Regions from separate parts of the Pseudomonas sp. ChxA genome, predicted to be linked through region 2. Evidence: riboswitches for the same ligand, from Rfam matches in the RefSeq annotation. Region 2 holds a riboswitch; each other region holds the start of a gene.
What was found. A riboswitch is a leader RNA that binds a small molecule or an ion and turns the genes downstream of it on or off. The one in region 2 is predicted to bind cobalamin.

Region 1 (5,828 bases), 2.3 Mb from region 2:
TCTTGAACTGCGCTTCCAGGGCTTCGGGTGCCAGCATCGAATGCACTTGCGGTTGCGGCGCGCCGATCACGTGGGGCACGGCCAGGATCGCCACGCCCAACACCTTGAGCAGCCAGCTACGACCAAACACCAGCAGCGCGATACCGGCGGCGGTGGAGGCCGCGGTACCGATCCACCAGATCTGCCGTTGCGCCAGGTCGGCGGCAGCCGTGCCCGGCAACTCCGGCGGCAGGCCCAGGGTGGGTGCCAGTACAAAGGTTGCGTAACCGGCCAAGCCCCACAACAACCCTTGAGCCGTGCGGGTCGGCGTGCGCAAGGTGTAGAGGCCGGCCAGCATCAGCGCGAAACCGACCGCTACCACCAGGTTGCCACCGGTGGTCGACAGCACACGCTGCCAGCCATTTTCCGGCTCCCAGGCTTCGGCATCGTGGGTGTGGGCTGCGGCGCCAGCGGCGTGTTCGTGCGCCACTTCGGCGACCGGGGCATTTTCAAAGGTTTCCGCCTGCAGAATCAGCGGAGCGACCCAGAAACTTTGCAGCAGGGTCAGCAACAGGGCAGCCAGCAGGCCAGTGAAACCTGCGGTTTGGGCAATACGCTTGATCATGTCGGCAGGCCTCAGTGGCACGGGAACGCAGCGCTGTGGCGGGTATCGTGGGCGGCGTTGTGCACCGCCTCGATATGCGAGAAGCCGGCGAAGTACACCAGGCACGCGCCAAGGATCGACGCGCCGATGGCGGCGCTCAGGCGTTGGCTCAAGGTGGCGGTGCTGCTGGCGGTGTGCGAGGTGCTGCTGATGATCGACATGGCGCGTCCCTTCAGGGTTTCAGGGTGACACGAGCGCATGAAAACCCCGCGAGCCAGGCACGCAGGGTTCCGAACAGCGCCCGCCCACCGCGGGTTTGTTATCTGATTTTTTCGGGCCGGTCTCCGGGCTTGCGAGGGGCGCTCTTGGGGAAAGAGGTGGGCCGTATCAAGCATCGCCTTCCCATGCCCTACAGGCACAGTGGTTGTGACGCTTCGCTCGCTTACCGTTGCGGGGGCAGCACCGGACTCGTCATTACGCGATGACTCACCGGTTTCCCGTTTCACCCTGTGAAGGGCACCCGAAACAAGATGTGTAGGAGAGCATGGGCGGGCGACGGTAGTCAAATGCCGCGAGCCCCTGTAGCCTTGCACCTTCGAGGTTCTTCGGCCCACGCCGAAGCTAAGAAGGGAACGCGGTACAAGCCGCGGCTGCCCCCGCAACTGTAAAGGGTTTATCTGCCTGCCACGCCACTGCCATAACGGCGGGAAGGCGCAGCCAGCGCGGGTCGCAAGACCTGCAAACCCCAAGCCAGGAGACCTGCCTCGTAACCGATTTTCTACTTAACCGGGCGGGGTGATCCGGTGACGAAATCCGCTGCTGCGCGCCGTCGCAGGGTCTATCGTCCCGTCTGCCCGCCCCCAAGGGCATCCGATGAAAACACTGGCCAAACTCCCCGTCACCATCGTTACCGGCTTCCTCGGTTCGGGTAAAACCACCTTGCTGCGCCATATGCTCGACAACGCCCGAGGCCGTCGCATCGCCGTGATCGTCAACGAGTTCGGCGAACTGGGCATTGACGGTGAGATCCTCAAGCAGTGCTCCATCGGTTGCACCGAAGAAGAAGCCAACGGCCGCGTTTACGAATTGGCCAACGGCTGCCTGTGCTGCACCGTGCAGGAAGAATTCTTCCCGGTCATGCGTGAACTCGTGGCACGTCGCGGCGACCTTGACCATATCCTTATCGAAACCTCGGGCCTGGCCCTGCCAAAACCCTTGGTGCAAGCCTTCCAGTGGCCGGAAATCCGCAGCGCCTGCACGGTTGACGCGGTAATCACCGTGGTCGACAGCCCGGCCGTGGCCGCCGGCACCTTCGCCGCCTTCCCGGACCAGGTTGATGCCCAGCGCAAACTCGACCCGAACCTGGACCACGAATCGCCGCTGCACGAGCTGTTTGCCGACCAACTGGCCAGCGCCGACCTGGTGATCCTCAACAAATCCGACCTGATCAGCCCCGAAGACCTGGCCCGCGTGCGCCTGGAAGTCGCCGAGGAGCTGCCGCCGGCGGTGAAGATCATCGAAGCAAGCAGCGGTCGTTTGCCGTTGGACGTGCTGATCGGCCTGGGCGCCGGTTCCGAAGAACACATCGACGGCCGCCACAGCCATCACGATCATCACCACGACGGTGAAGACGATCACGACCACGATGCGTTCGACTCCATCTCCATCGACTTGCCGCAGGCCGACGAAGCACTGCTGCTCGACGCCCTGACCCAGTTGGTGGTGCAGCACGGCATCCTGCGCGTCAAAGGATTCGCGGCGATCCCGAACAAGCCGATGCGTCTGCTGATCCAGGGTGTGGGCACGCGCTTCGACAAGCATTTTGACCGCGCCTGGGGCGCCGACGAAGCGCGCATCACACGCCTGGTGCTGATCGGCCAGGAACTGGACGCGGCGGGCCTCGAAGCGCAATTGCGCGCAGCACTCAGCGTTTAGCCCATGCACCTGCTCAGGACTCAGCCGGGCGGTTTCGTTTCGGACGACAATATTGCCGACCTTGGCCAAACTCCTGCCGAGCTGGTGATCCTGTGCAGCGGTGATTCCAGCCTTGCACTGTTGGCCGAGGCTGGCCAGCAGTTGCCCGACGACTACCCCAGCTTTCGCCTGGCCAACCCCATGCAGGTGCAGAACCATGCCTCGGTCGACCTTTACGTCGACGAGGTGCTGCGCCACGCCAAGGTCATCCTGATTTCGCTGCACGGCGGCATCGGCTACTGGCGCTACGGCATTGAGCGCCTGGTGGAGTTGGCCGAGCGCGGCGTGCAGTTGATTCTGGTGCCGGGCGATGATCGCCCCGACCCGGAACTCAGCGGCTTAAGCACCGTTGGCATGGCTGAGCGCGACCGCCTCTGGCACTTCCTGCGCCAGGGCGGTTTGGGCAATGCGCTGGATTTCTACCGTTGCCTGGCCAGCAGCCACCTGGGCCGCGACTACGCCTGGGACGAGCCGCAAACCCTGGCGCGCACGGCCATTTATCACCCACATAAACCCCACCCACGGCTGAACGACTGGCAGGCCGATTGGCACGCCGACTGGCCGGTGGCGGCGGTGTTGTTCTACCGCTCGCACCTGCAGGCGGCCAATACCGGTTTTATCGACGTGTTCTGCCAACGCTTGCAGGCGGCGGGTCTTAACCCGCTGCCGATGGCGGTGGCCAGTTTGAAAGAGCCCGGCTGCCTGACGGTGGTCGAGGACTTGCTCGATGAAGTGCAGGCGGCGGTGATTTTGAACACCACCGGCTTTGCCCAGTCCAGCCCGGAAGCCCCGCACCTGCGGCCGTTTCGCCGCAATATCGCGGTGATCCAGGCGATCTGCGCGCAAGACAACCAGCCCGGCTGGGAGGCCAGCGAACAAGGCCTTGGCCCGCGTGACCTGGCCATGCACATCGCCCTGCCGGAGCTGGACGGGCGCATTATCAGCCGGCCCATCAGCTTTAAAGATTTAGCCTGGCGCAGCGAGCGCAGCCAATCCGACGTGGTGTGCTACCGCGCAGCGCCCGAGCGCATGGATTTTGTCGCTGAGCTGGCGCGGCGCTGGGTTGAACTGGCGCGCGTGCCGAATGCCGATAAACGCATCGCGCTGATCCTGGCCAATTACCCGACCCGCGACGGCCGCATCGGCAATGGCGTAGGCCTGGACACCCCGGCAGCGGCGCTGAATATCTTGCGTGCGCTACACGCCGAAGGTTACCCGGTGCCCAGTGAGTTGCCTGCCAGCGGCACGGCCTTGATCCATGAGCTGCTTGGCGGCGTCACCAACGACCTCGACAGCCTCGACCTGCGCCCGTGCCATCAAAGCCTGGGCCTGGACGATTACGAGGCGATGTTCCAGCGCTTGCCCGCCGCCAATCGCCAAGCCGTATTGGAACGTTGGGGCGCGCCGCACAACGACCCAATGTGCCGCGACGGGCGCATGATGATCGCCGGTCTGCGCCTGGGCCTGACCTTCGTCGGCATTCAGCCAGCACGCGGTTACCAGGTGGACCACAGCGCGGTGTACCACGACCCAGACCTGGTGCCGCCCCACGGCTACCTGGCGTTCTACTTCTGGTTGCGGCACACCTACGGCGCCCATGGCGTGATCCATGTGGGCAAGCACGGCAACCTTGAGTGGCTGCCGGGCAAGGGTGTCGGGCTGTCGCAACATTGCTGGCCGGATGCGTTGCTCGGGCCGTTGCCGAATATCTACCCGTTTATCGTCAATGACCCAGGCGAGGGCGCCCAGGCCAAGCGCCGCACCCAGGCGGTGATCATCGACCACCTGATGCCGCCGCTGACCCGCGCCGAAACCTATGGCCCGCTGCGTAACCTGGAGCTGTTGGCAGACGAATATTACGAAGCGCAGTTGCTTGACCCACGGCGCGCCCTCGAACTGCAAAAAGACATTCTCAAGCTGGTGCGCGAAACCCGGATCGACCAGGAGCTTGAGCTGGATAACGACGCCGACGCGGCGGTCTGGCTGCCGCGCCTGGACACCTACCTGTGCGACTTGAAAGAGTCGCAAATCCGCGACGGCCTGCATATTTTTGGCGAGTCGCCCGAAGGCCGCCTGCGCATCGACACCTTGCTGGCCTTGCTGCGCATTCCCCGTGGCGATGGGCGTGGCCCGCAATCGAGCCTGCTGCGGGTGTTGGCCAAAGCCTTCGAGCTGGGTTTCGACCCACTGGACTGTGCCCTGGCCGAACCCTGGACCGGGCGCCGCCCCGAGGTGTTGCAGAAGATCGACGCGCAGTTGTGGCGCACCGCCGGCGACACCCGTGAACGCCTGGAGCTGTATGCGGCGCGACTGATCGAGCAAGCGCTCGAAGGCCCGCTCGAACAGCTAGAAGAACCCGGTTGGGAGGACGTGAAGTCGGTGATCGAGAGCCTGCGCATTGTTGTCGCGCCGCGCCTCGACGCCTGCGGCCCCGCCGAAATGCGTGGCTTGCTGGATGCCCTGAGTGGTCGTTTCGTACCTGCCGGCCCCAGCGGCGCGCCAAGTCGCGGGCGCCTTGACGTGCTGCCCACCGGGCGTAATTTCTTCAGCGTGGACGTGCGCAACCTGCCCACCACCACGGCCTGGCGCATCGGCTTCCAATCCGCCAACCTGATCCTTGAGCGGCACTTGCAAGACCATGGCGACCACCTGCGCCAGCTCGGTCTTTCTGTTTGGGGCACCGCCACCATGCGCACCGGCGGCGACGATATCGCCCAGGCCATGGCGCTGATGGGCGTGCGCCCGGTATGGGCCACCGGCAGCCAGCGTGTGGATGACTTTGAAATCCTGCCGATCAGCCTGTTGGATCGCCCACGGGTGGATGTGACGCTGCGCGTGTCCGGGTTCTTCCGCGATGCCTTCGCCAACCTGATCCGCCTGTTCGACGCGGCGGTGCAGGCGGTGGCGGCGCTGGATGAACCGGACGACATGAACCCGCTGGCCGCCAAGGTGCGCAGTGAGCGTGAAGCGCTGCTCACGTCGGGCCTGGATGAAGCGGCCGCCGCAAAGCAGGCCGGCTGGCGCATCTTTGGCGCCAAACCCGGCGCCTATGGCGCGGGTGTGCAGGGCGCGATTGACGGCCGCTTGTGGCAAAGCCGCGAAGACCTTGCCGAGGTCTACCTGAACTGGGGTGGCTATGCCTATGGGGGCGCCGATGAAGGCACCGCCGCCCGTGACCAATTTGCCCAGCGCTTGAGCCAGGTACAGGCGGTTTTGCACAACCAGGACAACCGCGAACATGACCTGCTCGATTCCAACGATTACTACCAAT
Region 2 (5,828 bases):
AGGCGTTGTTGGTCATGGCCCTATCGCGGGCAAGCCCGCTCCCACATCTGGAATGCATTCTCCTGTGGGAGCGGGCTTGCTCGCGAAGGCGTTGCTCATGACAGGCGCAAAGAGTGCGGCCACCGCCGTTGGATTCGACGGAAAATAAAAGTGCACATAAGAAGCCGTCATCCGCCCCTGCCGATACACCGCCTCCGCCCCGCGTCCGCCATTGGGGCTCAGGCCACGGGCAATCGGCTGCCATTCGGTGCTGGTCAAGGAGTGATGATAGGTATGGCCACGCAGCACGCCTTCCGGCAACTCGACACTTTGCAGGGCAAGGGCCGCGAGTTTCTTTTGCATCACCGCATCGCCTTGCAGCAGGCCGACCAGTTCGGCACGGGTGCCCTCCACATCGGTGAGCGAATCCAGCAGGTAGAGCATGCCGCCACATTCCGCCAGCAGCGGTTTGCCGGCCGCATGATGGGCGCGGATAGCCGCAAGCATCGAGGTGTTTTCGGACAGCGCCCGGTGATGCAATTCGGGATAGCCGCCGGGCAGGTACAGGCTGTCGGCGTCGGGCAATTGGTGATCGTGGATCGGCGAAAAAAACTCCAACTCAGCGCCCATTGCCCGCAGCAGGTCCAGGCTGGCACCGTAGGTGAACGCGAAGGCTTCATCACGGGCCACGGCAATCCGTACACCAGCCAACAGCGGCTCAGCTTCAATCAGCTGCGGCGCGGCGAACGTCACCGGTGGCGGCAACGCCACTTCGCAGCTGCTGCCCAGCGCCTGGGCTGCGGCATCCAGGCGGGCATCGAGGTCATTGAGTTCACTGGCTTGCACCAGGCCCAGGTGACGACTCGGTAATTCAATCCCGGTTTCGCGGGACAATGCGCCATACCAGCGCAGGCCTTCAGTGAGGCTGCCTTCGAGCAGTTGCGCGTGACGCAAGGTGCCGACGCGATTAGCCAGCACGCCGGCGAACGGCAAGTCCGGCTGATAACGCGCCAGGCCCAATGCCAAGGCACCGAAGGTCTGAGCCATCGCGGTGCCGTCAATCACCCCGAGCACCGGCACACCAAAGTGCCGCGCCAGGTCGGCGCTTGACGGTGTGCCGTCAAACAGCCCCATTACGCCTTCGATGAGAATAAGGTCAGCCTCGCCGGCTGCTTCCCACAGCAAGCGGCGACTTTCCTGCTCGCCGACCATCCACATGTCCAACTGATACACCGGCGCACCGCTGGCACGCTCGTGGATCATCGGGTCGAGAAAGTCCGGCCCGCATTTGAACACGCGCACCTTGCGCCCCAGGTTGCGGTGCAAGCGAGCGAGCGCGGCGGTAACGGTGGTTTTGCCCTGGCCGGACGCCGGAGCGGCGATCAATACGGCTGGGCAATGACGGGGCTGATTCAAAGTTCGACGCCCTTCTGTGCCTTGATACCGGCCTGGAACGCGTGTTTGAGCATGCCCATTTCGGTGACGGTGTCGCCCATTTCGATCAGTTCAGGCTTGGCGCCACGGCCGGTGACCACCACGTGCTGCATCGGCGGGCGGGCTTGCAGGTCGCTGAGTACTTGGTCCAGATCGAGGTAGCCGTGCTTGAGGGCGATGTTCAATTCGTCCAGCACCACCAGGCCGATTGACGGGTCTTGCAGCAATTCGCGGGAAACCGCCCAGGCGGCTTCGGCGGCAGCGATATCGCGCTGACGGTCCTGGGTTTCCCAGGTGAAGCCTTCGCCCATCACATGGAAGCGCACCTGCTCGGGGAAGCGCCGGAAGAACAGTTCCTCGCCGGTGCTGTTGCGCCCCTTGATGAACTGCACCACGCCGCACTGCATGCCGTGGCCCATGGCGCGGGCAAGCATGCCGAACGCCGAGCTGCTTTTGCCTTTGCCGTTACCGGTCAGCACCAGCAGCAAACCGCATTCGTTGGGGGAATTGGCGATACGCTCGTCGATCACGGCTTTTTTGCGCAGCATGCGCGCCAGGTGGCGTTCGTCGCGGTCGGGGGAATCAGTCATGGCAGCTCTCCGTTGGGGCTGGACAAAAAACGGCGGGCAGGAAAAACACAAACAGACAGCCAAGCATCGCCCACCGTGATGCTGTTGGATGATCCAGGCCGGTCTCCGGGCTCATAAGTGGCGCTCGGCTTATAGCGCGAGCAGGCCAACGGTGCGCCTTCCCATATCACGCGGATACAGTGGCAAAATGCACCGTTTTCACTCATTTACCGTTGCGGGGGCAGCGCCGGAATTGCGGCTGCGCTGTGTACAAGCGCGCTCACTCACCGGCTTCCCTGTTTCACTCTGTCGGCACATGGGCCACAGAGCACCTGGAACAAGCGGCGAAGGTTAGTGGGTTGGGGGTGGAGCGTCAATTAAAGCTGGCCTTGCACTTGAACCATCCGACTGCCGTGCTTCTCTACCTTTACAGGTATCAAGGAGAAAACCATGCACAAAACCAGACTCGCCTTACTGATCATGCTCGCTGGCACCCTCGCCGCCTGCGGTGAAAGCTCTACCTTGCAGGTCTCGGACGGCACCGGGCCATCGCCCAAACTGCCGGAGCCGAACAAAACCCTGATCCCCACCGTCAACATCGCCCCGGCGATCGGCTGGCCGGAAGGCGCCAAGCCGACAGCCGCCGCCGGCACTCAAGTGGCGGCGTTTGCCGAAGGCCTGGATCACCCGCGCTGGCTCTACGTGTTGCCCAATGGTGATGTGCTGGTCGCCGAAACCAATTCGCCACCCAAGCCGGATGACGCCACCGGCATTCGTGGCTGGGTGATGGAGAAAGTCATGGGCCGCGCCGGCGCGGGCGTGCCAAGCCCGAACCGCATCACACTGCTGCGCGATGCCGACCATGATGGTGTGGCCGAGACGCGCACGGTGTTTCTAGAGAACCTCAATTCGCCGTTTGGCATGACGCTGGTGGGTAACGACCTGTACGTCGCCGACTCGGACAAGCTGCTGCGCTTCCCTTATCAACCGGGTGAAACCGCGATCAAGGAGGTCGGCACCAAGGTGGTCGACCTGCCGGGCGGCAGCATCAACCACCACTGGACCAAAAACGTGGTGGCCAGCAAGGACGGCAGCAAGCTGTATGTGAGTGTCGGCTCCAACAGCAACGTCGGTGAGAACGGCCTGGCGGCGGAGGAAGGCCGCGCGGCGATCTGGGAGGTCGACCGCGCCACGGGCCAGCACCGGATTTTCGCTTCCGGCCTGCGCAACCCCAATGGCATGGCCTGGGAACCGCAGAGCGGCAAGCTGTGGACGGCGGTCAACGAGCGCGATGAGATCGGCAGCGACCTGGTGCCGGACTACATCACCTCGGTCAAGGATGGCGCGTTCTACGGCTGGCCTTTCAGTTATTACGGCCAGCATGTGGACGTGCGGGTCTCACCGCAAAACCTCGACCTGGTCGCCAAGGCCATCGCCCCGGACTATGCCGTTGGGCCGCATACCGCTTCCCTGGGGCTGACGTTTGCCGAGGGCAGCAAACTCCCGGCGCAGTTCAGCAACGGCGCATTTATTGGCCAGCATGGTTCGTGGAACCGCAAACCGCACAGTGGCTACAAGGTGATCTTCGTGCCGTTCGAGGGTGGGCAACCCAAGGGGCAGCCGGTGGACGTGCTGACCGGGTTCCTCAATAAAGACGAGAAAGCCATGGGCCGGCCGGTGGGCGTGGTGATTGATCAGCAAGGGGATTTGCTGGTGGCCGATGATGTGGGGAATAAGGTGTGGCGGGTGTCGGCGGCTAAGTAGCCGAACCTGAGCCTGCCTCAGACTAAATGTGGGGTTTGTGTGGGAGCTGGCTTGCCTGCGATGGGATCGCGTCGGCCTTTCAGTTAAACCGAGGCGATACCATCGCAGCATAGGCATCTACACAGATATTGGCGTCTGGGGTGTTGGGGTGTTTTATCCTGGCAGTAGGGGTGTATATCCGTTGCTGCGGTAACGGCTGCTTAGGGTTCCGCCCTTACGGCGGGTCACTTTTGGCAAACGCCCCAAAAGTAACCAAAAGGTCTGTGCCCCACCACTCGGCACCTCGCTTAGGCTCGGTGTGCCCTCACCGTGGGCCGCCGCGATGGGCCATCCTTGGCCCAGCGCGGCTAACCCGGCGTCCTGCCGGGTTACCCACGGATTCAAGCCTGCGTTCGGCCATCGTGGTTAACGGGGCGTCTCAGATCAAGATCAAGATCTAAAGCACGGCGGCCTGAAAGCCGACCTGAGTGGTTGAAGCAAAAGCCAGATCAAGTGCAAAGCAAAAGCCTATCTGAATACACTGAAGAACTGCTTTTCTGTGGGAGCTGGCTTGCCTGCGATGCAGACACCTCGGTGTCTCAGACACACCGAGTTGATGCCATCGCAGCGGGCCCATCGCGGCGCCCCCCCCCAAATCACTGGCGGATTGCGGGCATGCCGAGCCATAGCGAGGCACCGAGTGTTGGGGCGAGGACCTTTTGGTTACTTTTGACTGGGCCGGCATTCCGGTCCTTGCAAAAGTGACCCGCCGTAAGGGCGGAACCCTAAGTGGCCGTTAGCGCAGCAACGGATATGTACACCAATGCAGGCAAGCAAGCTCCCACACTTGGGCCTGAGTGACTTAAGGATTACGCGCCAGGCTCGCCGGCAGCACGCGCTTGGCGCTCAGGTAGGCATTCTGCCAATAGGCCTTGGACAAGGTGTCCAACTTCACCGTACCGCCGGTTTGCGGGGCGTGTACGAAGCGCCCTTCACCCACGTAGATACCTGCGTGGCTGACTCGCGAGCCGCCGCCGGTGGCGAAGAAGATCAAGTCGCCGGTTTGCAGGTTGTTTTCGCTCACATCCTGAGCGCGCATCACGATCAGTTCACGGGTGGTGCGCGGCAGGCTGATGCCGGCGGCGTCACGGTACACAAAGCCGATCAGGCCACTGCAATCAAACCCGGAGTCCGGCGTATTGCCGCCCCAACGGTAAGGCGTGCCGACCAGGCCCAGCGCACGGAAGAGCACGTCTTCGGCGGCTGGCGAGAAATTTTGGGTGGAATAGTTGAACACCGGCTTGGGCTTGACCGCGACAGGCGCAGGCGGCGGTGGACGGCTTGCGCAGGCGCTGAGGAGCGCGGCACATACCAGCAGAATGAGGCGGGCTGAGGTCGACATGGGCAGAACAATCCTGATCTGGATGCGGCTTTCGCTGCCGAACGCTGAAAACCAGAACGCGCAAGCAAAGCTCGCGCGAACGGATTACAACAATGTCCAGGGATTCTAGCGCTTACACGTCAAACTTCAAGTATCACTTTAACTTTACTTACTAGCGGTAACCGTAGTCGGGGCCATGGCGAGTGCGCGCTTGGCTTCGATGAAGGTTTTGCTCCAGTAGCTGTCGCCCAGGTTGTCGACTCGAACACCACCACTGCGACGGCTGCTGGAGTGGATAAACTGGTTATCGCCCAAGTAGATACCGGCGTGGCTTACACGACCACGGCCTGCCGTACTAAAGAAAAGCAGATCACCGGGCTTGAGGTTGTTGCGTGCGACCAACGGTGCATCCACGTTGATCATTTCGCGTGTCGAGCGTGGCAGATTCATGCCGGCTTCTTCACGGAACAGGTAGCCGATAAAGCCGCTGCAGTCGAAACCGGCTTCAGAGGTACCGCCGAAACGGTAACGGGTACCGATCAGGGACATACCGCGTTCGAGAATGCTGTCGGCCAGAACGGGAAGCTGGTAAGGCTTGTTGCCGGCGAAGGCAGCCAGTTCTTTCTCAGTAGCCTGCTCTTCTTTATAAAGAGCTTCTTCATAAACAGTAGAAGACTGCGCTGCAACGAACTTTGCCTGATTTTGAACCTGTGGTGTGTGCT
Region 3 (5,828 bases), 320 kb from region 2:
GCGACTTACACGTGACACTCAGGCCGGCTATCGTCACCGACCTGCCACTGATTTACCGCGGCGAGTTGGCCTACATCCAATGTTGGGAGCCGGCTCACGAGTCCGCATGGCGGCTGCACTTGGAGCAAAACCTGGCCGTGTGGGTCGAGAATTTTGACCGGCTGACAGTGGCAACGCTGGAGGGGCAGTTTGCGGGTTATTCGTTATGGACGCCCGACGCCGATTCTGCCGAGCTTTGCACCATCAGCGTCAGCGAGGCGTACCGGCGTAAGGGCATAGGTCGTGTGTTGCTGGAAGCTTATGCGGTTGCGGCCAAGCGTAGCGGCTTCACGCAACTGCGCTTGAGCGTGCGGGCGGATAACCCGGCCAGGCTGATGTATGAGCAGGCAGGTTTTGTGTGCGTCGGGACGGGCTCCAATGCCTACCTTCTCTACCAGCGAGCGTGCGGGTAATGAACATTCACGCGGTCACCGCTGCCGATATTCCCCAGGTGCTGACCTTTGTGCTGCAAGCGCGTGCCGAGCTTTTCCCTAAGCTCAGCGAAGCGGCGATGCCCGACGACTTGGCGCAATTTGAATCCACCTACCTTGAGGGCGGCGGGCAATTTCTGATCGCTCGTGCAGATGACCAGATCGTCGCGGCGATCGGCTACTTGCCTTACGACGGCCGTTTCCCTCGGTTGAATTACCAGGGGTTTAAAACGGTGGAAGTCGTGCGCCTGTTTGTGCGCCCGGCTTTTCGGCGCTTTGGCCTGGCGGGCAGGTTGTATCGCGCGTTAGAGGCGAAGGCAAAGGCGGATGGGGTGGCGGTGGTTTACCTGCACACCCATCCGTTTTTGCCGGGTGCGATTGATTTTTGGCGGCGGCAGGGCTTTGAGGTCATCGACGTCGACGCCGACCCGGTGTGGCAGACCACGCATATGCAGCGGTATTTATAGATCAAGGTGGGAGCAGGCAAGCCAGCTCCCACAGAGTCAGTTAAATTGGGCGTAACCGCAGGATTTGCGCGCCGTCGAACGGGTCCGTCAGGTAATGCGCCTGCACCCCGAATGTCTCCTGTAGCCGCTGCGGCGTCAGCACCTCCAGCGGTTTACCCAATGCCACCAGGCAGCCGTGATCCAGCACCGCCAAACGGTCACAGGTCAGCGCCTGGTTCAGGTCATGCAGCGCAATCAGCGTGGTCACCGGCAGTGCTTGCACGCCTTTCAAAATCGCCAGCTGATGTTGGATATCCAGGTGATTGGTCGGCTCATCCAGCAACAAGATCTGCGGTCGTTGCGCCAACGCGCGGGCGATGTGCACGCGTTGGCGCTCGCCGCCAGAGAGGCTGCGCCAGGCGCGTTGGCCCAGGTGGGTGGCGTCCACATCATGCAGCGCCTGGCGCACGATGGCATCGTCTTCGCCAGACCACGGGCTCAGCGCCGACAGCCAGGGCGTGCGGCCCAGGGCCACGGCGTCGAAGACGCGGATGGCGTCGTCGGTGTCGGCCTGCTGTTCCACCACGGCCAATTGCTGCGCGATGGCCCGGCGCGACAGGCTGCCCAGGCGCTGGCCGCCCAGCAACACCTCGCCCGAAGCGGGTACACGCAAACCGGCGAGCAATTTGAGCAGGGTGGATTTGCCCGAGCCATTCGGCCCGACAATGCCCAAGGTTTCACCTGGCTGAACTTCAAGCTGAATGTCGCGCAGCAACTGCGCTTCACGCACCTTGAAGCCCAGGCCGGTGCAACTGAGTACCGTCATCGGGCATTCCTCCGACCAATCAGGATCAGCGCAAACACTGGCGCGCCGACCAGCGCCGTGACCACGCCCACCGGAATCACCTGGCCTTTGATCAAGGTGCGCGACAGCACATCAGCGGCGATCAAGAACAACGCGCCGCCCAGCGCACTGGCGGGCAGCAACCGCGAATGTCCGGTGCCCAGCAGCAGGCGCACGGCGTGGGGAATCACCAGCCCGACAAAACCGATGGAGCCGACAATCGACACCATCACCGCGGTCACCAACGCCGCGCAACCGACCAGCACAAACTGCACACGCCGCACCGCAATACCCAGCGAAGCCGCCGAGTCGGTGCCGAAGGTGAACGCATCCAGCGCACGCCGATGCCACAAACACACTGCCAAGCCTACGACCGCCACCGGCACCGCCAGCCACACCGAGGGCCAGCGCACGCCGCTGAGGTTGCCCAACAGCCAGAACATGATGCCGCGTGCCTGTTCGGAACTGGCGGACTTGGTGATCAGGAACGCGGTGAGGGCATTGAACAGCTGCGAACCGGCGATGCCGGCGAGGATGATTTGGCCGGTGCCGCTGGCTGAGCCGCTGGCCCGTGCCAATAGAATCACTAAGGCAAATGCCGCCATGGCACCGACAAACGCGCCCGCCGACAGCGAAATCAAACCGCCGCCCACGCCTATCAATGCCACTAACACTGCGCCGGTCGAGGCGCCTGCGCTGATGCCTAGCAGGTACGGATCGGCCAATGGGTTGCGCAGCAGCGACTGCAAAATCACCCCGCAAGTGGCCAGCCCGGCGCCACACGCGGCGGCGACCAGGGCGCGGGTCAGGCGGTAGTTCCACACCACGCCTTCGTCGATCGGGTCGAGCACGTAACCGGCGGCCCACAGTTTGTTGGCCAGCACCTGCAACACCACCTGCGGTTCGATTGCGGTTTCGCCGATGGCGGTGCCGGCGAGCACGGCCATCAGTAACACGGCGAGGGCGAGTAGGGTACGGGTCATTTGGGCAGGTCGTAGCCGTCGATGGCAGCGGCCAGTTGTTCCAGTCCGTCGAACATGCGCAGGCTGGCCTGCAACGCCAGGGCGTCAATGATGATGATGCGGTTGTTTTTCACCGCGTCCATGTTGCGGGTCACGGGGTCGCTGCGCAGGAAGGCGAGTTTCTTTTCATGGTCGTCGGCGGGGTAGCGGCGGCGGTCCATGCGCGCAATCACCAGGAAAGTCGGGTTGGCTTTGGCGATGGTTTCCCACCCGACGGCAGGCCATTCTTCATCGGACTGCACCACGTTGTTCAGGCCGAGGGTTTGCAGCATGAATTCGGGGATGCCCTTGTGGCCGGCCACATACGGGTCGGCGGCCATTTCGCTGCTGGAGAACCACACCAGTGCGCTGGCGTGCTTGAGTCCTTTGCCTTGCGCGGTGGCGACGGACTTGGCCAGGCGGGCCTTGAGTTCGTCATTCAACTGTTGGCCGCGCGCTTGCACGTCGAAAATCTCGGCCAACTGGCTGATGCTTTTATAAATCGTGTCGATGCGAAACGGCTCCAGCCGCGTGCCGTCAGCGCCCACCAGGTTGTCCTTGCCTTCGCAGTCGGAGGGCAGCACGTAGGTGGGAATCTTCAGTTCATGGAATTGCTCGCGAGTACCGACCACGCCTTGCGGGCCGACCACCCATTCCAGCTCGGCGGCCACCAGTTGCGGGCGCTTGGCGATCACGGCTTCGAAGCTCGGCTCGTTGTCGGCCAGGCGCTCGATCTTGTCGTTCTGCGCCTTGAACTGCGGCAATACGCTGTTGAACCACAGCGAGGTGCCGACGACTTTATTCGCCACGCCCAGGGCGTAGAGCATCTCGGTGGCGGCCTGGCCAATGGTGACGCTGCGTGCCGGGGCCTGTTGGAAGGTGACGCTGCTGCCGCAGTTTTCGACTGTCAGCGGGTAGTGAGTCGGCGTGGCGTGGGCCAGGGCACAAAAGCCCAGGCCGGTGATCAGGGCGCAAACGCGTAGCAGCATGGGGCAATCTCCGAGTGAACCGTACGGGAAACAGGGCAGGTACGGCTCGGAAACACACCTTTGAACGCTGCAGGTTTGCAGGGCGCGGATGTCCTTCCCGGACACCCCGCCGGTTAGTGATAACGCTTTGCCGGCAGGTCTCCTGACTGATGCGTCGTCGCCTCGCTCCGGCCTTCCCGGACGTGGTCCAGTGGCAGTGGGGAGCAGGCTCGGCACCTACAGTTGCGGGGGCAGTTTCGATTGGCGCGATGGGCAGCGCTTCGAATTCCCTATTAGTCCCGTTTGGGAACCGGCGCGGTATGGTAGTCCATCTCAGGCTTAAGGTGCAGGTACAATCCGCCTGCGCCCAGACCTGCCTCAAGGAAGACTATGTTGTTACGTATAGGCATATTGCCCCTGCTGTTTTGCGTAAACGCCTACGCCGCCGACCTCTCGCTCACGCGCTTCACCGACGCGATCAGTGCCAGGGCCCATGCCATTGCCCAACTGGACGACGCCACCATCCTCGCCGAGGAAACAAAACTGGCGCCCATGGCCAGTGACCTGCTGCTCAAGGTCGGGCCGATGATCCGCAAGGGCGGCACCGGCACTGCGGTGCAGGGTTTTTTACTTGAGCAGTACGCGCAGCACGGCTGGTTGCCGATGATGTTCGGCTTTCGCGGTTACCCGGCAGCGGTGGGGGTGTCGGTGAATAACCAGGTGAGCGCCGCGCCGCCCACCGACGTGCCGTTCCCGGACGCGGCGCTGGTAAAAGTGGAGTTGATCGCGGCGTCGGCCCAGGCCCATGTTGCTCAGGTCTGGACGTTCGCCACAGCCAATGCCACCCCGGCGCAGCGCCAATTGCTGGCCACGGCGCGCCGTGCGCTGGCAAATGGGGTCGCCCACGTCCAGGGTGGTCAGCGGCTATCCAATGTGGGGGCGGCGATACAGCAGGAACTGGATGCGGGCCAGGCCGTTGCGGTGCGTGAGTTTGCGGGCTACGCCATGGGCCAGGCGCGCATACAAAAGCCGCAGGTGCTCGGTTACAAGGTCGAGGGTGACAGCCCATTGATGCAACCCGGACAGGTGCTCAACGTGTATGTGATCGCCAAGGCGGGCACAGTGGGTGTGAGGTATCAGCCGCCAGATTTTTGGAGCCTGCTTTCCTCAGATGGCGCCGACGGCGTGATGCTGTCGGCGATGGTCGAGGTGACGGCAGACGGGCACCGGCTGCTTAGCCGGATGCTGGATTGACGCGCGTACCGCCCTGCGATATTCCGGCGATGGGGTGATATTCGGTGATGGCTCAATGATATTATTTGCCGCGCCCTTTTCGATTCACCTCTGTTCATGGAGAACTTATGATTTTTCGCAACGTCCTCGCCTTGACCCATTTGTGCACCGTGTTAATGCTGGGTGGTTGCGCCCAGTCAGTGTCGTCACCCCCATCTGCTGCGCCAGTGCCGCTGGAACCGTTAGGCCAGGTTTTGCCCTCGAACTCTTCACGGGCGGGCTGGATCGACCAGATCATCGCTCAAGACCCTGTGGTGATTTCGTCGCACAAGCCCGTCCTCCAACCCGCTTCGGATAACGACGCGCGCATTGCCAAATTGCGTAAACAAGACGGTGGTGTGCTGCCTGAGGGTTATTGGGCGCTCTACAAGCAGAACCTGGAAGCTATGCAGTACGACTTGAACCACCAGCATGACGTGGCCCGTGCCGAATACGTAAACACCTATCGCGATGAGTTGAGCCGCCTCAGCGACGTGACACTTCAAACCATGGCCACCGCGCCCCAGGCGTTGGATGCCCACACTCGCCACCAGTTAAGCACACGCCTGAGTGACCGCACCGCGGCTTATATTACGACCAGCAATCAGTCGTTCCGGGCGGCCACGGATGCCCATATCAACCGCATGGCCTTGATGGACCGCCAATACGATGTCTGCACCCGCCAGCCGGATTGCTGGGATGCGCCGGTCAAGCACTAGCCTCGATAGGTCATACACAGGAAGTCTGCAATGAATGCTGATCAATGGATTGTTTTGTTCGAGCGAGCCTTTCGTGAAATGGGCGATAAACTCGAACAGGTACTGCAG
Region 4 (5,828 bases), 1.0 Mb from region 2:
CCTCGTTACTGCCAAACCCATGCAGAAAGATCACTAACGGCTGGTTGCGCGCATCACTTTGCGTCTGCTCCAGGTAGGCCAACGGCAAATCGGTGTGCAAGGCATTATCAGCGTGGGCGGCACCAGCGACTAACGCCAGCGCCAGGGCGAACAGTTTGAACATGGGCATCAACCTCAAGGTTTGCGCAACAAATACGTGTCCATGATCCAGCCATTTTCCAGGCGCGCCGCCTTGCGCACCCGTTGGATTTCGTCGGCCACTTCGCTGACTTTGCCGCTGATAAGAATTTCATCCGGCGTGCCCAGGTAGGCGCCCCAGTAAATATCCATATCCTGGTCGGCCACAGTGCGGTAGGAGTCCTCGGCATCCAGCATCACCACCAAGGTGTCGGCATCACTCGCCTGCCCCGCCGCCAACCGGCGCCCCGTGGTGATCTCGATGGAACGGCCGATGCGGTTGAGCGCCACCTTATGCTGGGCCGCCAAAGCCTGCACGCTGGTGATGCCAGGAATGACTTCGAACTCAAACGCACAACGGCCGCTGGCCAGAATCGCCTGCAAGATGCGGATGGTGCTGTCGTACAGCGCCGGGTCGCCCCACGCCAGGAAAGCGCCCACTTCACCGTCGGCCATTTGCTCGTTGATCATGCGCTCGAAGGTCAGTTGCTTGTCGCGGTTCAGGTCCTGCACGGCGGTGGTGTAGTCGATATCACCGCGCACGCGCTCGGGGCAATCGGCCTCGACGAAGCGGTAACCGGGCTCGGTGATGTAGGTTTCGCAGATCTCGCGGCGCAGGTCGATCAGCTTGTCTTTGCTCTGGCCCTTGTCCATCAGAAAAAACACGTCGGTGCGGTTCAGCGCCTTTACGGCCTGCATCGTGATGTAGTCAGGGTTGCCGGCGCCAATGCCGATGATCAGGATGCGTTTCATGGGGTGCTCTCATTGCGGGGCGTGGATTTTGCCATGTTCATGGCCCTAGGCGTGAGTTTCCAGGCGCAGGCGCCACACCGTGTTGAAACGCAGCTCGGTGGCGGACAGCGGCTCGACGTCGATCAAGTAGAACATCGAGATGGGAAACTGCAGGACGTACAGCATGGCGGCGCGGATCACGAACGGGTGGGTGACGGCCACGACATGGCCGGGGTGGCTTTCCAGGGATTTGAGCCAGTGCCCGACCCGCGTGCATAGCTGCTCTACCGATTCACCGCCATGGGGTGCGGCGGTGCTGTCGGTCATCCAGGCCGCCAAGGCGTCGGGGGCCAATTGATCGATAGCCTGGCCTTTCCAGGCGCCGAAATCAGCGTCACGCAAAGCACTTTCGATCTGCGCGTCGGCACCGAACAGGCCTGCGGTCTGACGGGTTCTGGCCTCGGGCGCGCTGACTAACCGCAGGGTTTTCTTGAAACGCCCCGCCAGGGATAACGCCGCACCTTGCCACTCCATCGCGACAGACTCGTCATCGGGAAAACGCCCGCGCTTTTGCAGCGGCGTGACAGCGTGGCAAATCAAGGTCAAGCGGGTGGCCTGCATCACAATTCACTCTGTTTCGTTGCGCAGTCAGCGTAGACTCGCGAAGTTGTTTCAATATGTTACAACAAACATGAAACAGGAAGCCGGTTCAATCCCGGCGCGGTCGCGCCACTGTATTCGGCCTTTTAGCCGTAAGCCAGACCCTGTTTCAGCCCTATCGCTATCCATTTCGGGACGCGTCATCCCTGGAGGTTTTCATGGCTACTACTGCTGCAACCCATCCTGATGTCTATGTGCCAACGATCCCACTGGGCGAGATTTTGCCCTGGGCGATCTTTGGCGGCCTGCTGCTGATGCTGGCGATCTACTTTGTCGGCGCCGAGCAAGGCGCCACCGCCGTGTTCAAAGGCATGTACGTGCACGAGTTTGTACACGACGGTCGTCACCTGCTGGGTTTTCCCTGCCATTAATTCATAAGAGAGCCACAACATGACAGGGCATTTACTCGTACGCGGGATGCTGGTGGGCTTGCTCGCCGGCGTGTTGGCGTTTGGCTTCGCCAAGACCTTTGGTGAGCCGCAGATCGACAAGGCCATCGCCTTCGAAGACCAGATGGCACAGATGCACGGCGATGCGCCGGAAGAAGAACTGGTGAGCCGTGAAGTGCAAAGCACCTTCGGCCTGTTCACTGGTGTGGTGGTGTACAGCGTGTCACTGGGCGGTATCTTCGCCCTGGTGTTCGCCTATTCCCTGGGCCGTATCGGCAAGGTCGGCCCGCGTGGCTTGGCGGCGCTGTTGGCGTTGGCGGCGTTTGTGACGCTGATTGTGGTGCCTGGGCTTAAATACCCGGCCAATCCGCCGTCGGTGGGCGATCCTGAGACGATAGCGCAGCGTACCAAGCTGTTTTTCCTGATGCTGCTGGTGTCGGTGGTGGCGGCGGTGATTGCCGTCAACGCGGCCCGCAAGCTGATTGCCAGCCGTGGTGTGTGGGCTGGGGCGATCCTCGGGGTGGCGCTGTATATCGTGATTGTGTCGGTGGCGGGTAGCCTGTTTCCGGTGATCAACGAAGTGCCGGAGCAGTTTTCGGCGGTGCTGCTGTGGAAGTTTCGCGTGGCGTCGTTGGGGATTCAGCTGGTGCTGTGGACGACCTTGGGGTTGGTGTTTGGTGCTGTGGCCGAGCGTAAGCTGAGTCAGCCTCGGGCGCGGTTTGGCTCTTGAGATTTTGAGCAAACCTGTGGGAGCTGGCTCGCAGCGGTGCGACGATTCGGCAAGCCAGGTCCCACAGAAAATCAGATCTTCAGTGTATCCAGATCCGCCTTTCGCGTTTGATCCAACCACTCAGGTCGGCTACTTGGCCGCCGGGCTACGGCTCCCCTTCCCCCGTCTCGAGCCACTCCTTGCTCAAACTCAACGCACGCGCCAGCCCCTCCAGATGTGCACCCGGCAAACCACGCAAAAACCAATTGTTCAAACGTTGCGGACTGATGCGCAACCACTCGGCAAAGGCCGTCGGAGGAATTTCGCACGCCTTGAGCGCCACCCGCAGGCGGTGCCCCGAATGTGAAAGACAGTTTGGCGGTGACGCCTGGCCCTGAAGATGCTTTTTGCGGATATTCATGAATGATCGGCTCCCTGCCGTATTTTTTCCCAGCAGTGACTATAAACCCCAACGTCCCTGAGCAATCAGGCCAGCGCTGCTGCCGCCGCAGGCGGCACAACCACCGGGCTAGCGCTGGCAACAAAATCTTCTTTGCGCAACACCACCAGGGCAATCAGCGATACCACACCGGTGGCCACGTAGAAGTACCACGGTGAAGTGATGTCGCCCGTCACTTTGATCAGCCAGGTGGAGATCAACGGCGCGCTGCCGCCAAACACCGCAACCGGCACGTTATAGGCCACGGCAATCCCGGTGGAGCGGATGCGCGTGGGCAGCAACTCACTCATCAGCGCGTAGGTGGATGAGGCGTACAGCCCGAACAGGATCGCCACCGTCATCAACGGCGCGAAGAACGACGCGGGCGTGGCGGTGGGTGCCGACTTGAACAGCCAGAACATCGCCAGCGTGGCCAGGGTGCCGATCACCATCAGAAACGGCTTGCGCCCGTATTTGTCGGTGAAGGCGCCACCAAACGGCATCACGAATGCCGCCGAGAAGCTGGCGACAAACACATAGAGCAAGGTGGTGCCGCTGTCGAACTTGAGGATCTTGGCCATGTAGGTCGAGGCGAAGGTCAGCACCAGATAGAAGATCGAACTGTGCAAGGTGATGATGAAGAACACCAAAGCGATCGCGCGCTTCCACTGCCAGACCTCACGCAACGGTGCGCGGGAAGTTTGCCCGGCGCGTTGCAGGGCCAGAAACTCCGGGCTGTCTTCCAGCTTGAGGCGGATGTACATGGAGATAAAGCCCAACGGCGCCGCGATCAGGAACGGCACGCGCCAGGCCCATTCCTGCATCATCTCGGCGCCGAGGATCCAGGTCATGCCGTTAGCCACGGCGCCACCCAGCAGCAGGCCGAGCACAGCGGTGACCATCAGCCAGCACGTGGCAAAACCACGGCGGCCAGGGCCGGCGTATTCGGAGATAAAGCTGGTGACGGTGCCGATTTCGCCGCCCGCCGAAAAGCCCTGCACGCAGCGCACCAGGATCAGCAGGATTGGCGCGGCTATGCCAAGGGTCGCGTAAGTGGGCAACAGGCCAAGCATTACGGTGGAACCGGTCATCATCACCAGCGCCATAATCAGGGTTTTGCGTCGGCCGATCTTGTCCGCCAACGGGCCGAAGAACAGCCCGCCCAAAGGCCGGATAAAGAAGCTCAGGGCGAACGCCGCGAAACTGGCGAGCAGGCTGGTGGTGGGATCATCGGAGACGAAAAACGCCTGGCCGATGTACACGGCGAGAAAGCCGTAGACGCCGTAGTCGTACCACTCGATCAAGTGGCCGGAGGTGGCACCGAGAAATGCACGGCGGCGCTTGCGCTGCGTATCTTGCGCTGTATTGCCCATCGAAGGGACTCCTTGTCGGTTGTTCTGTCCATGAAAACTAGGAAAGCGCGGCGATACTCGCTGCTTTCAACCACTGCCGCAAGTCGGTCTTGAGAGTTTTTCCGTAACTGTTCTTGGGCAAATCAGCTCTGAACACATACTTTTTGGGTTTCTTGAACGAGGCCATGCGCTGCAGAAACCACGCGGTGAGTTCGGCCTCGTCCAGCGCCTGCCCGCTGCGTGTGACCACAAAGGCCACCACTGACTCGCCCCATTGCGCGTCCGGCTCGCCCACCACACACACCTCGGACACCTCGGGATGCTGCACCAGCACTTCCTCGACTTCACGCGGGTACACATTGCTGCCGCCGCTGATGATCACGTCTTTGGAGCGGTCGGTGAGGGTCAGGTAGCCGGCCGGGTCGAGAAAGCCGATATCGCCAGTGAGCAACCAGCCATCAACCAGGGTTTGCGCGGTGGCCTCTGGGTTGCGCCAATAACCTTGCATCACCGTGGCGCCGCGCACGGCGATTTCACCGCGCTCGCCGGGCGCCAGCGGTTGGTGCCGGGCGTCGAGAATGCGGATTTCAACACAGGCTTGCGCGTGGCCGACGGAGGCCGCCAAGGTTGACCAGCCCGGACGCTGGCGGTCCGCGATCAGTGCCCGCGGCAATACGCTGATGGTCATCGGGCTTTCACCCTGGCCGTAGATCTGCACCAACCGTGCGCCGAAAGTGTCGAGCGCCTCGCACAGATCGGCCAGGTACATCGGGCCACCGCCGTAGACGATGGTCTTGATGCCGTCGCCACCATAACCCTGGCGCCGCGCTTGTTCGACCATGCGCTTGACCATGGTCGGCGCGGCGAACAGCGATACATTGCCCAGCTCCGTAGCCAAGCCAAACAGCTCGCCGGCATCAAAACCGCCGGAAGCCGGCACCACATGCCGGGCGCCGCAGCGCACATGGATGAAGTTGTACAGCCCCGCACCGTGGGACATCGGCGCGGCATACACGGCTGCGTCGTCGGCACTGACCGGGTCGACATCCGTGGGGTAACACAACGACATGGCGACCAGGTTGCCGTGGGACAACATCACGCCCTTGGAGCGCCCGGTGGTGCCGGAGGTGTAGAACAGCCAGGCCAGGTCCTGACTCTGGCGCGGCACCGGCTGCTCCAGGGTCGGCCAGCCACGTGTCGGCGGCAGCGTGTGAGCGTCCAGTTCCTTGCAGCGCGCAGGCAGATCCCGGGATGACGAAAATACCCGGCCGCCGTCGGTAAAGATCAGGCGGGCCTCGGCATTGGCGGCAATCCACGCGGCTTCTGTTGGGTGCAGTTTGGCGTTGATCGGCACCACCACGCCACCCAGC

Region 1: it holds a riboswitch for cobalamin, as region 2 does, so the genes downstream of both, P5706_RS18960 (CbtB domain-containing protein) here and cobO (cob(I)yrinic acid a,c-diamide adenosyltransferase) in region 2, are expected to answer to the same signal.
Region 3: it holds a riboswitch for cobalamin, as region 2 does, so the genes downstream of both, P5706_RS10400 (ABC transporter substrate-binding protein) here and cobO (cob(I)yrinic acid a,c-diamide adenosyltransferase) in region 2, are expected to answer to the same signal.
Region 4: it holds a riboswitch for cobalamin, as region 2 does, so the genes downstream of both, P5706_RS13565 (CbtB domain-containing protein) here and cobO (cob(I)yrinic acid a,c-diamide adenosyltransferase) in region 2, are expected to answer to the same signal.

The regions. Positions count from the first base shown of each region.
Region 1 is NZ_JARPMK010000001.1:4,282,495-4,288,322, reverse strand. Features, by position in the region: gene P5706_RS18965 (CbtA family protein) at 1-604, opposite strand, end outside; gene P5706_RS18960 (CbtB domain-containing protein) at 616-804, opposite strand; cobalamin riboswitch at 902-1,122, opposite strand; cobalamin riboswitch at 1,165-1,364, shown strand; gene cobW (cobalamin biosynthesis protein CobW) at 1,457-2,518, shown strand; gene cobN (cobaltochelatase subunit CobN) at 2,522-5,828, shown strand, end outside.
Region 2 is NZ_JARPMK010000001.1:2,003,954-2,009,781, reverse strand. Features, by position in the region: gene bluB (5,6-dimethylbenzimidazole synthase) at 1-16, opposite strand, end outside; gene P5706_RS08945 (cobyrinic acid a,c-diamide synthase CobB) at 13-1,395, opposite strand; gene cobO (cob(I)yrinic acid a,c-diamide adenosyltransferase) at 1,392-2,003, opposite strand; cobalamin riboswitch at 2,083-2,333, opposite strand; gene P5706_RS08935 (PQQ-dependent sugar dehydrogenase) at 2,433-3,746, shown strand; gene P5706_RS08930 (C40 family peptidase) at 4,588-5,127, opposite strand; gene P5706_RS08925 (C40 family peptidase) at 5,272-5,828, opposite strand, start outside.
Region 3 is NZ_JARPMK010000001.1:2,324,001-2,329,828, forward strand. Features, by position in the region: gene P5706_RS10380 (GNAT family N-acetyltransferase) at 1-452, shown strand, start outside; gene P5706_RS10385 (GNAT family N-acetyltransferase) at 452-937, shown strand; gene P5706_RS10390 (ABC transporter ATP-binding protein) at 978-1,742, opposite strand; gene P5706_RS10395 (FecCD family ABC transporter permease) at 1,739-2,743, opposite strand; gene P5706_RS10400 (ABC transporter substrate-binding protein) at 2,740-3,750, opposite strand; cobalamin riboswitch at 3,866-4,059, opposite strand; gene P5706_RS10405 (M24 family metallopeptidase) at 4,120-4,983, shown strand; gene P5706_RS10410 (hypothetical protein) at 5,091-5,720, shown strand; gene P5706_RS10415 (hypothetical protein) at 5,751-5,828, shown strand, end outside.
Region 4 is NZ_JARPMK010000001.1:3,016,888-3,022,715, reverse strand. Features, by position in the region: gene P5706_RS13580 (alpha/beta hydrolase) at 1-163, opposite strand, end outside; gene cobF (precorrin-6A synthase (deacetylating)) at 175-930, opposite strand; gene P5706_RS13570 (histidine phosphatase family protein) at 976-1,530, opposite strand; cobalamin riboswitch at 1,566-1,695, shown strand; gene P5706_RS13565 (CbtB domain-containing protein) at 1,728-1,940, shown strand; gene P5706_RS13560 (CbtA family protein) at 1,960-2,688, shown strand; gene P5706_RS13555 (hypothetical protein) at 2,834-3,088, opposite strand; gene P5706_RS13550 (MFS transporter) at 3,154-4,479, opposite strand; gene P5706_RS13545 (class I adenylate-forming enzyme family protein) at 4,517-5,828, opposite strand, start outside.